Regions from separate parts of the Micromonospora sp. AMSO1212t genome, predicted to be linked through region 2. Evidence: predicted binding sites of a transcription regulator. Region 2 holds the regulator's gene; the other holds the start of a gene.
What was found. The regulator HspR, encoded in region 2, represses chaperone genes until heat shock. The targets are predictions, from matches to a motif close to TTGAGTNNNNNNNACTCAA.
Positions count from the first base shown of each region.

Region 1 (7,485 bases), on a different contig from region 2:
AGCGGTCCGGCCACCCGGACGAACGGCGGGTCTTCGAGGGGCGGCGCCGCCGTACCGCGCGGGAGAAGGCGGGCGCGCTCGTCGCCCGGGACCTGATGACCGCCCCCGCGGTCACCACGCACGAACGGGCGTCGCTCGCGGCGACCGCCCGGCTGATGGACCACGAGGCGGTCAAGCGGCTCCCGGTGCTGGACGACCTGGGCCGGCTGGCCGGCATCGTCACCCGCGGTGACCTGCTACGTGTGCACCTGCGTACCGACGCGGAGATCCGCGAGGAGGTCGTGCACGAGGTGCTGTACCGGGTGCTGTCGGTGCGCGACGGCCTGGTCACGGTCCAGGTCCGCGGCGGCGAGGTCACCATGGACGGGCGGCTGGACCGGCGCAGCGCCGTCGAACTCGCCGGCCGTCTCGCCGCCCAGGTCGCGGGCGTGGTCGCGGTGCACAACACGATCGGGTACGACGTGGACGACACCACGCTGATGGAGCTGGACCCGGTGCACGCCACCCCGGTCGCCTGAGCGCCGCCACCCGGGCCCCCCGGTCAGGCAGGGCCCGGCACGGCGAGCTGGGCGGCGAGCAGCGCCGGTGCCTCGGCCAGCGACGGGCCGTACCAGGTGAGGTGCCGGCCGGACACCAGCGCCGCCGGCACGCCGGGGAACGCCTCCGGCCCGTCGTCGGCGGTGAACCGGTACGGCTCGTCGGGCAGCACCACCAGGTCCGGCGTCCGGGCGCGCAGCGCGTCCAGGCTCGGCCGGGGATAGCGTTCCGCGTCGTCGGCCCAGCCGTTGCGGACACCGAGCCGGGCCAGCACGTCCCCGGCGAACGTGTCCCGCCCCAGCACCACCCACGGCCGCCGCCACACCGGCACCACGGCGGTGCGGACCCGTCCCGGCGCGGGTAGCGCGGCCCACGCGCGGCGGGCCGAGCGCAGCCACGGCGGCTCGGCCGGCGCACCGAGCGCGACCACCAGCTCACCGAGCTGGTCGAGCGCCTCCGGCACGGTACGCGGGAAGGTGACCCGGACCGGCACCCCGGCCGAGCGCAGCGCCTCGGCGTCGGCCAGCCGGTTCTCCTCCTCGTTGAGCAGCACCAGATCCGGCTCCAGCGCGAGCACCCGGTCCAGGTCCGGGTACTTCGTACCGCCGACCCGGGCGACGTCCAGCCCTTCCGGATGGGTGCACCAGTCGGTCGCCCCGACCAGCACCTCCGGGCGGGTGGCCGCGACCGCCTCGGTCAGCGACGGCACCAGCGACACCACCCGCACCGCGTCTCCTCCCCTCGAGCCGGACCGGCCGGTCAGTGGGCCGGCGCGGCCACGGCGTCGGCGGTCTCCGTCGGCAGGCCCGCCACCGGCACGCCCTTGCGTGCCGCCCAGTCGACCGCCGCGCGCAGGTCCGCCGTGGGCAGCGGCCGCCGGGTGGTCACCCCGACCGCCGCGTGCACGGTGTACGCCATGAACGGGTACGAGCGGGCCAGCGCGCCGATCGCGTCGTGCAGCCGGCGTACCACCTCCAGCGCTGCCGGCTCGTCGAGCCCCGGCAGGAGGAGCTGGAACTCGTTCTCGGTGACGCGCAGCGCGCGGTCGACCGGCCGCAGCACGGCGGTGATCGCGGTGAGCACGGCGTGCCCCTCCCGGGCGACACCGCGGCGGCCGAAGCGTTCCGGCGAGCCGGGCGGCGCGTCCACCCGCAGGCCGACCAGCGCCACCGGCAGCGTGCCGGAGGCGGTCACCCCGTCCGCGCCGGACCACCGGGCCAGGCCGGGTTCGTCCAGCATCGTCTCGGCCGGCTCGACCGGCTGGTTGTTCCGGTCGCCGCGGCGGGCCAGCAGCCGCAGTGCCGCCTCGGCGCGCGGTTCGCCCGGCCCGGCCGGGATGTCCCGCACCCGGGCGATCGCCTCGTCCAGCGCGTTACGTGCCGCGGCGGGCAGCCGCTCGGCGAGCTGTTCGCGCAGCCGGATCGCCTCGTGCAGCGCCTCGTCGCGGCGGAAGCCCCAGCGCCCCTCGAACAGGCGGCCGGACTCCAGCGTCGGCGTGGGCGCCACCTCGGCCCGGTCGTGTGCGACGACTGTGGCGCCGAAACGCGGGCTCAGCGCCACCACCGTCCACTCCCGGGCGAGCGCCTCCGCCTCGTCCAGCGCCACGCCGTAGGCGCCCTCGGGCAGGTCGGACGGCGGTCCGCCGACCATCGCCACCACCGTCACGGCGGCGCGGCCGGCGATGCGCCGGTAGACCTCGCGCTCCCGGGCGAAGTACGGCAGCCGCTGGAACAGCGCGAGCACGACGAGCGGGCCGTCCTCGGCCTCGGCGAGCGCGGCGCGTTCGATGGCGTGGGAGACGGCGACGAGGCTGCGTTTGGTGAACTGTTCCGGGGTCCGTCCGCTGGGCACGGGCAGAGCCTAGAGGGACGGGCGCGGTAGCGCACCGGTCGGCCGGACCGGTCGCGCCGCAGCGCCTACACTCGGACGTCGGCCGGGCGAGGGGGATCGGGGCGAGATGACTAGCACAGGCAGCGTGACCGCCTCCTGGCTGCGGCCGGTCCCGCCCGGCGTCGCGCCGTCCCTGGTCCGTGCCGGCCACGTCGGCCACGGCAGGCGGCGGCTCGGCGAGATGGTGCAGGGCCGCCCGCCGGGGGTCACCGGCAGCCAGTGGAGCACCGCCGGGCGGGCGTCGCTCGACCTGGTGGTCTGCGCCGCCGACACCGGGCTGCCGCGCTTCGCGGTGCGCTTCACCGCGCCCGTCCCCGACGGATCGCCCGCCCGGCGGTCCGAACGGCTGACCGACGCGGTCTGCGCCGCCGTCGGCCTGCCGTTGCTGCGCGTCGAGTCGCCGGCGTTGGGCGGCGCGGAGCAGGTCCGCCGGTTCGCCGAGTACGTGCTGGACGCGCGGGCCTACGCCGACGGCACCGACCCGGACGGCGGCGACGCGGTCGGCTTCCGGGACATCATCGGCCGCCTGCCGGACGGCCGGCAGGGGCCGGTGAACGACCTGGGCGCGCTGGCCCGGGTCGAGGCGGTCGAGGCGTACGTGGCGGGCCGGATCGCCGATCCGATCGTGCGCGGCCTGCACGTGCGCTGGACAGACGGCCCGGCGGAGGGCTGGGCCTGGGCCGAGGTGCGGTCCGGCCGCTGCCTGCTGGAGCGGGTCCGGCTGGCCTCGCGCGGCTTCTCCTGCGGCGTCGAGCCGGGGCGGCTCGCCGAGGACCTGGCCGTGGTGGCGCTGGGGGAGCGGCTGCGTGACCTCGACGGCGCCGCGCCGTCCCTGCTGGACCGTGACGAGCTTCTCCGGCGGGTACGCGCGCTGGCCGCGCGGCGGGACTCCTTCGACGGCGGGTTCGCCTTCGACCATCTCTGCGCCGACTGAGCCGTCCTCGCCGGCGAGGACGGCGACTTTCGATTTTTTTCCGATCTCCGGTTGAACCTTCGCCGACGGCGCTCCGTACCTCATCGGGAATGGATGCAGGTCTTCCCCGCCGCGCCCGGACGGCGCGGAGACGGTGCGGAAAGGGCATCGTCGGCCATTGACGTGCGACTGAGCGTCGCAGTGATCTCACACCCCGAATTCGTCGGTCCGCCGGGATCACCAGTCAACTACCGGATCGAGAAGGAGAGCAATTCGATGCGCAGGTCCACACGGGCGCGCCGGTCATCCGGTAACGCGCGGAGCAAGCGGTTGCTGGCGGTGGTCGGCACGCTCGCGGTCTTCGGCGGCATCGTCGCCGTCACCCAGATCTCGTCCGCCCAGGACCGGCGGACGACCACCCGCGCCGCGTCGGCGTCCTGCGTGCCCGCGAGCCCGGGGGCGACCGCCCCGAACGGCCAGGGCAGCACCACCCGTACCTGGCAGAACGGCCGCTGGGTCCGCAGCCACTGGGGCGACGGCCAGATGTCACCGGCCGAGTGCCAGCAGACCAACGCGGGCGGCGCCGGCGCCGGCACCCCGACCGTGGCCTGCCCGGACGTCCGTGGCCGGCTGCCGCAGGTGCCCGACCGGGCCCGCGCCGAGGTGGACCGCACCCTGGCGCTGCTGGAGTCCCAGATCGCCGACGCGAACCGGCGGCTCGCCGCGGAGGGGCGCAACGGCGGCGACTTCATCAACAACGCGATCCTGCGTCCGCTCGCGGACAAGCGGACCGCGGCGCTCAACCGGATCGCCACCGCCATCGGCCGGGTCGCCCAGCGCCCGCAGGGCCTGGACCAGCTCGCCCAGTGCGCGCTGACCGACACTCCCGGCAACAACGGGGGCCAGAACGGCGGCAACAACGGAGGCCAGAACGGCGGCAACAACGGCGGCAACAACGGCGGCGGGAACAACAACGGCGGTGGCCAGAACAACGGCGGCGGCAACGGCCTGAACGTGCTCGCCAAGGACTGCTCCGACAGCCAGCTTCAGGCCCACGACGGTTTCCAGAACGGCAACCGGTGCGTGAGCACCGCGTTCGGTGAGGTGGGCGCCGCGGCGAACAACCCGTCGCTGCTGATCACGCAGTTCCCGAACCAGGTGCGGCGCAACCAGCCGTTCACGCTCCGGGTCACCACCAAGAACCTGGTGCGGGACCGCTTCCTCGCCGCCGGCCAGGGCGGCTACTACCTGGAGAGCTCGCTGCTCAACGGTGAGGGCCTGGTGCGCGGACACTTCCACACCGCCTGCCGGATGCTCGGCAGCAACCGGCAGCCCCCGAACCCGCAGGACGTGCCGGCCTTCTTCGTCGCCACCGAGGACGGGCGCGGCGGCAACCAGCCGGACGACGTGCTGATTCAGATCCCGGGCCTGGCGCAGTCGGGCGTGGCGCAGTGCGCGGTCTGGGCCGGTGACGGCTCGCACCGCATCCCGATGATGGAGCGGGCAAACCAGACCCCCGCCATCGACGTGGTGCGCATCCGGGTCAACTGAGCGGACGAACGGCCGCGGCCGTCCGGGGACTCCTCCGGGCGGCCGCGGCCGTTTCGCGTATGGGCGCGGTGGGAGCCGATCCTGGAGGAAATTTCATGCCGGTGGTATCCGGTCGGATGAAAAGCAGCAACCGTAGAAAGCCGATCGGGGCCACACCGATTTCTCAGCGTGACCCCGGGATGCCCGACGGTGAACCGGTGGCGGTCAGCGGTTCTTGTACGCCTCGACCACGGACACCGGGATGCGGCCGCGCTCGGAAATCTCGAACCCGTTCTTGGCGGCCCATTCCCGGATGGCGCGGTTCTGCTCGCGGTCCATTCCCGAGGTGCTCGGCCGGGTGGTGCGGCGGGCGCCGCGGGTGACCTCGGGCGCTCCCCGGCCGATTCGCCTGCCAGCGCTGATGTACGGATCCAGCGCCTTGCGCAGGACGCCCGCGTTCTCGTCGGAGACGTCGATCGTGTACGCCACGCCGTCCAGGCTGAACTCGACGGTCCGATCGGCCTTTCCGCCGTCGAGGTCGTCGGTCAGAACGGTGATTACTTTCCTTGCCATCGCCATTACTCCCTGTGTCGGGCGGGGTGTGGCTAAGAGTTTGACCTACCGCGCGGTAATTCCGCAACAATAGCCGCCTTCTCCATTCGGCGGGTCGCGGTAAACGGTCCCGCCATTGGGTGCGCAGCGCGGGAACGTGGCGCTCCGGAGTGGCGCGGGTCACAACCCGGAACAAGGGACACGTTTTGTTACTTGAGCCAGACACGCTCAATCAACGTGATGGCAGGTGTTCGATGGCAACTCTTCCGGTACTTCCCCTGACCGACGCCGTCCTGCTGCCCGGGATGGTCATCCCGGTGACCCTCGACCCGACGACCCAGGCCGCCGTCGACGCGGCGCGCGCCACCGGCGACAAGGAACTGCTGGCCGTACCCCGCATCGACGGCGAGTACGGCTCCGTCGGCGTGGTCGCCACGATCGAGAAGGTGGGCCGGCTGCCCAGCGGCGAGCCGGCGGCGGTCATCCGTGGTCTGGCCCGGGCCCGCATCGGCTCCGGCGTGCCCGGGCCCGGCGCCGCGCTCTGGGTCGAGGCGACCACACTCGACGAGCCCGCACCGGCGGGCCGCGCCCGGGAACTCGCCCGCGAGTACCGCGCGCTCATGACGTCCGTGCTGCAGCAGCGCGGCGCCTGGCAGGTGATCGACGCGATGGAGCGGATGACCGACCTGTCCGAGCTGGCCGACTCGGCCGGCTACGCGCCCTGGCTCAGCCTGGCGCAGAAGACCGAGCTGCTCGCCGCGCCGGACGTCACCGCCCGGCTGGAACTGCTCGTCGGCTGGGTGCGGGAACACCTGGCCGAGCAGGAGGTCACCGAGCAGATCAACAGCGACGTACGCGAGGGGCTGGAGAAGTCCCAGCGCGAGTTCCTGCTCCGCCAGCAGCTCGCCGCGATCCGCAAGGAACTCGGTGAGGACGAGCCGGACGGCTCCGCCGACTACCGCTCCCGGGTGGAGTCCGCCGAGCTGCCGGAGAACGTGCGCGAGGCGGCGATGCGCGAGGTCGGCAAGCTGGAACGAGCAAGCGACGCCTCACCCGAGGCGGGCTGGATCCGTACCTGGCTGGACACCGTCCTGGAGATGCCGTGGAACACGCGTACCCAGGACAACACCGACCTGACCGCGGCGCGGGCCGTGCTCGACGCCGACCACGCCGGCCTGGCCGACGTGAAGGACCGCATCCTGGAGTACCTCGCGGTGCGCAACCGGCGCGCGGAGCGCAACCTCGGCGTGGTCGGCGGACGCGGCTCCGGCGCGGTGCTGGCCCTGGCCGGCCCGCCCGGTGTCGGCAAGACCAGCCTCGGCGAGTCGGTCGCCCGGGCGCTGGGCCGCAACTTCGTCCGTGTCTCCCTCGGCGGTGTGCGGGACGAGGCGGAGATCCGGGGCCACCGGCGCACCTACGTCGGCGCGCTGCCCGGCCGGATCGTGCGGGCGCTGCGCGAGGCCGGCTCGATGAACCCGGTCGTGCTACTCGACGAGGTCGACAAGCTGGCCGCCGGCTACGCCGGCGACCCGGCCGCGGCCCTGCTGGAGGTGCTCGACCCGGCGCAGAACCACACGTTCCGCGACCACTACCTCGAGGTCGACCTCGACCTGTCCGACGTGCTGTTCCTGGCCACCGCCAACGTGGTCGAGGCGGTCCCCGGCCCGCTGCTGGACCGGATGGAGCTGGTCGCGCTGGACGGCTACACCGAGGACGAGAAGGTCGCCATCGCCCGGGACCACCTGCTGCCCCGGCAGCGGGAACGGGCCGGGCTGACCACCGACGAGGTCACCGTCGCCGACGACGCGCTGGCGCTGATCGCGGGCGAGTACACCCGGGAGGCCGGCGTCCGGCAGCTCGAACGGGCCCTCGCGAAGATCCTGCGCAAGGTCGCCGTCGCGCTCGCCACGGACTCCGCGCCGGTGCGCGTCGACGCCGGCAACCTGGCCCGCTACCTGGGCCGGCCGAAGTTCACCCCGGAGTCCGCCGAGCGGACGGCCGTACCGGGCGTGGCGACCGGCCTGGCCGTCACCGGCGCCGGTGGCGACGTGCTGTTCATCGAG
Region 1 covers NZ_WBKS01000150.1:917-8,401, reverse strand. Annotated here, with positions in the region: gene F8279_RS26270 (CBS domain-containing protein) at 1-518, shown strand, start outside; gene F8279_RS26265 (helical backbone metal receptor) at 542-1,264, opposite strand; gene F8279_RS26260 (DICT sensory domain-containing protein) at 1,297-2,388, opposite strand; gene F8279_RS26255 (DUF2726 domain-containing protein) at 2,513-3,361, shown strand; gene F8279_RS26250 (hypothetical protein) at 3,617-4,891, shown strand; gene F8279_RS26245 (Lsr2 family protein) at 5,096-5,443, opposite strand; gene lon (endopeptidase La) at 5,677-7,485, shown strand, end outside.
Region 1: a site for HspR is predicted at 5,636-5,654, ahead of lon (endopeptidase La). Genes of this name have one in related genera too.

Region 2 (7,485 bases):
CGCCTTGGCCAGCTCGGTCTTGCCGACGCCGGTCGGGCCGAGGAACAGGAAGCTCCCGGTCGGGCGGTCCGGGTCGGCGACGCCGGCCCGGGCGCGGCGGACCGCGTCGGACACCGCGCCGACCGCCTCGGCCTGACCGACGACGCGGGCGCGCAGCGACTCCTCCATCCGCAGCAGCTTGGCCGTCTCGCCTTCGAGCAGCCGGCCGGCCGGGATGCCGGTCCAGGAGGCGACCACTGCCGCGATGTCGTCCGCGCCGACCTCCTCCTTGAGCATCGCGCCGTCGGCCTGGAGCCGGGCCAGCTCCTCCTCGGCCTGCTTCAGCTCGGTCCGCAGCGCGGGGATCCGGCCGTACCGCAGCTCGGCGGCGCGTTCCAGCTCGCCGTCGCGCTCGGCCCGCTCGGCCTCGCCGCCGAGGCGCTCCAGCTCCTCCTTGGCGGTGGAGAGCTTTGTGATGTGGCTCTTCTCGGTCTGCCAGCGCTCGGAGAGCGCGGTGAGCTGCTCGCGCTTGTCGGCCAGCTCCTTGCGCAGCCGTTCCAGACGCTCGGCGGACGCGGCGTCCGGCTCCTTGGCCAGCGCCATCTCCTCGATCTCCAGCCGGCGTACCGCCCGCTCGATCTCGTCCACCTCGACCGGGCGCGAGTCGATCTCCATGCGCAGCCGGGACGCGGACTCGTCCACCAGGTCGATCGCCTTGTCCGGCAGGAACCGGTCGGTGATGTACCGGTCGGAGAGCGCCGCGGCGGCCACCAACGCGGCGTCGGTGATCCGTACGCCGTGGTGCACCTCGTAGCGCTCCTTGAGCCCGCGCAGGATGCCGATGGTGTCCTCGATGGTCGGCTCGCCGACCAGCACCGGCTGGAAGCGGCGCTCCAGCGCGGGGTCCTTCTCGATGTGCTCGCGGTACTCGTCGAGCGTGGTCGCGCCGACCATCCGCAGCTCGCCGCGCGCCAGCATCGGCTTGAGCATGTTGCCGGCGTCCATCGAGCCCTCGCCCTTGCCGGCGCCGACCACGGTGTGCAGCTCGTCGAGGAAGGTGATGACCTGGCCGTCGGAGTTCTTGATCTCCTCCAGCACGGACTTCAGCCGCTCCTCGAACTGCCCGCGGTACGACGCGCCCGCCACCATCGCGCCGAGGTCGAGCGAGACCAGCTTCTTGTCCCGCAGCGACTCCGGCACGTCGCCGGCCACGATCCGCTGGGCCAGGCCCTCCACGATCGCGGTCTTGCCCACGCCCGGCTCGCCGATCAGCACGGGGTTGTTCTTGGTACGCCGGGACAGCACCTGGATCACCCGGCGGATCTCCGAGTCACGGCCGATCACCGGGTCGATCTTGCCGTCGCGGGCGCTGGCGGTGAGGTCGACGCCGTACTTGGTCAGGGCCTGGTAGGTCTGCTCCGGGTCGGCGGTGGTGACCCGGCGGTCGCCGCCCCGGACGGTCGGGAACGCGGCGACCAGGTTCTCCTCGGTGGCGCCGGAGTTCTTCAGCGCGACCGAGACCGCGCCGCCGACCCGGGCCAGCCCGGCCAGCAGGTGCTCGGTGGAGGTGTACTCGTCGCCCAGCGGCCGCGCGATCTGCTCGGCGGCGCCGATGGCGTTGACGAACTCGCGGGCCAGCGTCGGCTCGGCGATGCTCGACCCGCGCGCGGCGGGCAGCGCCTCGACCGAGCGCAGGGCGACGCGGCGCAGCTCGGCCGGGTCGGCCCCGACCGCGCGCAGCAGGCCCGCGGCGGTCGAGCCTTCGGTGTCCAGCAGTGACAGCAGCAGGTGCCAGGGCTCCACGGTGGCGTGACCGCGCTGGTTCGCCAGCGCGACGGCACCGGTGATGGCTTCGCGGCTCTTGGTGGTGAGACGTTCCGTGTTCATGGGCTCCCCCGGATCGGCGTGTCCACTGGACATGACACAACCAGAGTTGAGTCTATTCCGCTCAACTCCACCCCTGTGACCTGAGTCACCCTCATCCGGGCCGGTCGGGAGACGGAGGTCCGGTCGGGCGACCGATCCACCCCGCACGCAACAGGTGCGCGGCAGCGGTAGCCTCACCCGCGTGCGAGTACGTGTCGAACAGACCGCCCTGCCCGGGATCGGCGTACGTCATGATCTGATGACGGAGTCCGGCCGCCGGCTCGGCGTGGTCTCTCACCGAAATGGCCGTCGCGACCTGGTCCTCTACGACCCGGACGATCCCGACTCCTGCCAACACGACATACCTCTGACCGACGACGAGGCGGAGGCGCTCGCCGACATCCTCGGCGCGTCGCTGATGCTGGGTCAGCTCTCCGGGCTGCGCGAGCAGGCCGCCGGGCTGCTGACCGAGCAGATCGCCATCCCGGCGGGGTCGAAGTACGTCGGCAAGCGGCTCGCGGACACCAAGGCCCGCACCCGGACCAGCGCGTCCATCGTGGCCGTGCTGCGTCAGGGCGCCGTGAACGTCTCGCCCGATCCCACCTTCCGGTTCGAGGCCGGCGATGTGGTCGTCGTGGTCGGTACCCGGCAGGGGCTCGACGGCGTGACCGCGATCCTCGCCGAGACCGATCCGGACGGCTGACACGTATGCACGAAACCACAATCCTGCTCATCGAGGTCGGCGCGCTGCTGCTCCTGCTCGGCCTGCTCGGCCGGCTGAGCCGTCGCTTCGGCGTGTCGCCCATCCCCCTGTACCTGCTCGCCGGCCTGGCGTTCGGGCACGGTGGTCTGCTGCCGCTCAACGCCAGCGAGGAGTTCTTCGCCGTCGGCGCCGAGATCGGCGTGATCCTGCTGCTTGTCATGCTCGGCCTGGAGTACAGCGCGAACGAACTGGTGGGCAACCTCCGGTCCGCGGCGCCGGCCGGCGTGATCGACGCGGTGTTCAACGCGCTGCCCGGATTCGCCTTCGCGCTCCTGCTCGGCTGGGGCTGGGTGGCGGCGGTGGTGCTCGCGGGCGTGACCTGGGTGTCGTCGTCCGGCGTGATCGCCAAGGTGCTCGGCGACCTGGGCCGGGTCGGTAACCGGGAGACCCCGGTGATCCTCTCCGTCCTGGTCATCGAGGACCTGGCGATGGCCCTCTACCTGCCCCTGGTCACCGCGCTGCTCGCGGGGGTCGGCCTGGTCAAGGGCGGCATCGCACTCGCCGTCGCGGTGTTCACCGTGGTCGTCGTGCTGGCCGTGGCCATCCGGTACGGCCACCTGATCTCCGCCGCGCTCTCCGCCAAGGATCCGGAGGCGCTGCTGCTCGGGGTCCTCGGCCTGACCCTGCTGGTCGCCGGTGTCGCGGCCAAGCTCCAGGTGTCAGCGGCCGTCGGCGCGTTCCTGGTCGGCATCGCGCTGTCCGGGCCGGTGGCGCACCACGCCACCGAGTTGCTCTCCCCGCTGCGTGACCTGTTCGCCGCGGTCTTCTTCGTGTTCTTCGGGCTGGTGACCAACCCGCTGGACATGCCGCCGGTACTGCTGCCCGCGCTGCTGCTCGCAGTGGTGACCATGGCGACGAAGGTGGCCACCGGCTACCTGGCCGCCCGCCGGGCCGGGATCGCCGAGCCCGGCCGCTGGCGGGCCGGCCTGGCGCTGACCCCGCGCGGCGAGTTCTCCATCGTCATCGCCGGGCTGGCCGTCGCGGCCATCTACCCGGTGGAGCCGAAGCTCGCCGCGCTCGCCACCGCGTACGTGTTGATCACGGTGGTGACCGGGCCGCTGCTCGCCCGCCTGCCCGACACCCCGTGGTTCAAGCAGTGGCTGCGCAGCCGCGCCGCCGCCGCACGGCCGCCCGCACCGCTGCCCCTGGGCTCCGCCGACTGACCCGGACCGGGCCGGATCAGCCGTGGGGCAGATCCGGCCCGGCGTTGTCAAATTGATCCCGGGAAGGTCTACCACTGCTCCGTCCAACCGCGTTAACGTTTCGGCCCAGCAGCCAGGGTCCGCGGGTGGCCTGCGCCCCCGCCAGCGCAAGCGGAAGGTCGGCCGGTGAGCGTGCAGGAAGAGACGTTCCACGGCTTCGCCAACCCGGTCGATCCCTCGCCCGCCGAACTCCGGGCGTGGGCCTATCAACCGGATTCGGTGCCGCTGACCTCGATGCCGCCCGACTGGGACCTGCTGGTCGCCGGTGACCATCTGGTGCAGACGCTGTTCGATCTGGCGATGGACCAGGGCTGCCCGGCGCGGCGGTTCACGCTGCACTGCCTCTACATCTACGCCGCCGACGGCATCCGGACGAACTTCCGCGCCCACCCCAAGCGCCGGTTCCGCAAGCTGGTCGAGCAGGCCGAGAAGTCCGGCGACGACCTGATGCGCAACTGGGCGCACAACAGCCGGGTGCTGCTCGCCCGGCCGGATCTCTTCGTCTACCGGGACTGGTGCGAGGGCGGCCTGGTCCGCGAGAACCGCCGCCTCTGACGGCCAACGGCGAACGGGCCGGGATCCCCCGTGGATCCCGGCCCGCACGTCAGCGGATCGTCAGGTCGACCCGCCCTGCTTCTTGCGCCGCTCGTCGTCCCGTGCCCGGTCCACGCCGTGGTCCGTCTGGTCGGCGAAGCGCCCTTCCTTGACCTTGTCGCTGAAGCGTCCCTCGGTGACCCGGTCGAACCGCTCGCGGACGTTCTCGGCCACCTTCTCCAGCCGTTCCTCCGCGCGCTCGGCCACCTTCTTCGCCGGTTCCGTCATGACTCCCCCCGTCAGCCCGGAATCCGCTTTGAGGCATTTGCCCCCTGCGAAAAGCGTAGTTGACCCCGCCCTGCCGTACGCCCGCTTTCCCCTGACCCGGCCCGCGAACCGCCCGGGGAACGACGAAGGCCGGCGCGGCCCCGGGGGAGCGGGGCGCGCCGGCCTTCCGGTACGAGGTCAGCGGTCGGGAGCGCGGCGCGGACGCCAGACGACGAGCGCGGTGGACGTGCGGTTGGTGGGCACGAGGTCGCCGCGGGGGAAGCCGCCGAGCGACTCCAGCTCGGCGATCCGCCGGTACGCGGCGTCCAGTTCCGCCTCCAGCCGGGCCACCCGCTGCTGCGCCTCTTCGAGCAGCCGCTCCAGCGCGATGATCCGCTTGACCCCGGCCAGGTTGATCCCGTCGTCCTGGCTGAGCCGCTGCACCTCGCGGAGCAGCACCACGTCCCGGACGCTGTACCGGCGACCGCCACCGGACGCCCGGCCGGCCTGCACCAGGCCCAGCCGGTCGTACTGGCGCAGCGTCTGGGGGTGCATCCCCGCCATCCGCGCGGCCACCGAGATCATCAAGACCTTGGCCTCGTAGGCCGGGTCACCCGAGCCGACGTACTCCTCCGACATGCCCGCTCACCTCCGCTGCCGACCTCAACTGAATCGACGTACCCGCGCGTCGAGATGTTCCCGCGCGGCGGGCGGGGTCTGCGCCGCGAAGGTCTCCAGCGCCGCCCGCGCCTCGTCCGACACCTTCGCCGGGACCACCACGTCGAGCGTGACCAGCAGGTCACCGGCGCGGCCGTCCTTGCGTACGACGCCCTTGCCGCGGGCGCGCAGCACCCGCCCGCTGGGCGTACCCGGTGGCACCCGCAGGGTCACCGTCCCGTCCAGGGTCGGTACGCGCAGGTCCGTGCCGAGAACCGCCTCGGCGTACGTGATCGGGACGTTCAGGGTCAGGTCGTCCCCGGTACGCCCGAACAGCTCGTCCGGGCGGACCTTCACCTGTACGAACAGGTCGCCCGCCGGACCGCCCCGTTCGCCGGGCTCGCCTCGGCCGGCCAGGCGGATCCGCTGCCCGTCGGCCACACCGGCCGGGAAGCGCACGTTCAGCGTGCGGCTCTTGGTGACCCCGCCGGTGCCGTGGCACTCCGGGCACTTCTCCTCGACGATCGTGCCGACGCCCTGGCAGTTGCGGCACGGCTCGGAGAAACTGAACGACCCCTGGTTGCGGGTGGTCACCCCGGCGCCGTGGCAGACCGGGCAGGCCACCGGCTGGGTGCCGGGCTTCGCGCCGTTGCCGTGGCAGGTGTCGCAGACCCCGGGGGCGCGCAGCGTCAGCGGCAGCGTGACGCCGCGTACCGCGTCTTCGAAGTCGAGCGCCACCTCGGTCTCGACGTCCCGGCCGCGGGCCGGGCCGCGCGGACGCGCCGGGCCGCCGGCACCGCCGCCGGAGAAGATCGAGCTGAACAGGTCGGTGAAACCGCCGCCGCTGAACCGGTTGTCGCCACCGCCGGCGCCGCCGCCGAACAGGTCGGAGACGTCGAACGGCATGCCGCCCGGCTGCCCCGCGCCGCGCGCGCCACGCCGGAAGGCGCCGGAACCGAACAGCGAGCGCATCTCGTCGTACTCGCGGCGCTTCTTCTCGTCACCGAGCACCGCGTACGCCTCGGAGACGGTCTTGAACCGCTCCTCCGCGCCGGTGTCGCCGGGGTTGTGGTCCGGGTGCGACTCCCGGGCCAACTTGCGGTACGCCTTCTTGATCTCGTCCGAGGAGGCGGACTTGTCCACGCCCAACGCGGCGTAGTAGTCCTTCTCGATCCAGTCCTTGGAACTCACCGGTCCACCCCCTTCCACGGGTCGAATCCCGGTCGTCCCGCCCGCCCGGTGCGGGCGGGCGGGACGTCGCGGGTCGGCACTACTCCGGGTCCGCGACCGCGACCATGGCGGGCCGCAGCAGCCGCTCGCCGAGTTGGTAACCGCGCCGCATGACCTGTACGCAGGTCGGCTCCGTCACGTCGGCCGAGGTCTGGTGCGCCACCGCCTCGTGCCGGGTCGGGTCGAACGGGTCACCCTTCTCGCCGAACGCGGTCAGGCCGAACTTGGCGAGCGCGCCGGTGAGCTGCTCGGCCACGCTGCCGAACGGGCCCACCAGGTCGCCGTGCTCGCGGGCCCGGTCCAGGTCGTCGAGGATCGGCAGCAGCGCGGTGAGCACCGCCCCGGTGGCCTGCTCCTGGACCAGGTTGCGGTCCCGGTCGACCCGCTTGCGGTAGTTGGCGTACTCCGCGGTCACCCGCTGGAGGTCGCGGGTGCGCTCCTCCAGGTCGGTGCGGAGCGACTCCAGCTCGGCGCCGAGCGGCGCGTCCGTGCCGGTCCCGCCGTCCGGTTCGGCTGGCGAGTCGACCACGGTCGGACCGCTGACCTCGGCCTCGCCGCCGATCTCGTCGACCACGACCTCGGCCTCCTCGACCAGCCCTTCGGCGGGCGCGTCGGCGGCCGCGTCGGCCGCCGAGACGTTGTTCGCCGGCTGCTCGGTCACCTTGCCGAGCTTGCGCTTGTCGCGGATGACGACCCGGGGTTCGTCGCCGGTGTCCTTGCCGGCGCCCGGCGCCGACCCGGTGGCACCCGGGTCGGCCGCTCGTGGCTTGTCCGTCATGCGGTTACCTCATCCCTCTGCCGTGCGAATCGTGTCCGGGACCGGATGTCACTTCTTGTCCTCGTCCACGATCTCCGCGTCGACCACGTCGTCGTCGCCACCGGCCTTCGGGCCACCGGCCGCACCCGCGCCGGCACCCGGCCCGGCCGCGCCCGGGGCGGTCTGCTCGCCCTCCTGCTGCTGGGCGTAGAGCAGCGAGCCCGCCTGCT
Region 2 covers NZ_WBKS01000052.1:2,303-9,787, forward strand. Annotated here, with positions in the region: gene clpB (ATP-dependent chaperone ClpB) at 1-1,866, opposite strand, end outside; gene F8279_RS15520 (cation:proton antiporter regulatory subunit) at 2,048-2,548, shown strand; gene F8279_RS15525 (cation:proton antiporter) at 2,554-3,771, shown strand; gene F8279_RS15530 (hypothetical protein) at 3,937-4,365, shown strand; gene F8279_RS15535 (hypothetical protein) at 4,426-4,632, opposite strand; gene F8279_RS15540 (heat shock protein transcriptional repressor HspR) at 4,810-5,250, opposite strand; gene dnaJ (molecular chaperone DnaJ) at 5,275-6,459, opposite strand; gene grpE (nucleotide exchange factor GrpE) at 6,539-7,276, opposite strand; gene dnaK (molecular chaperone DnaK) at 7,325-7,485, opposite strand, start outside.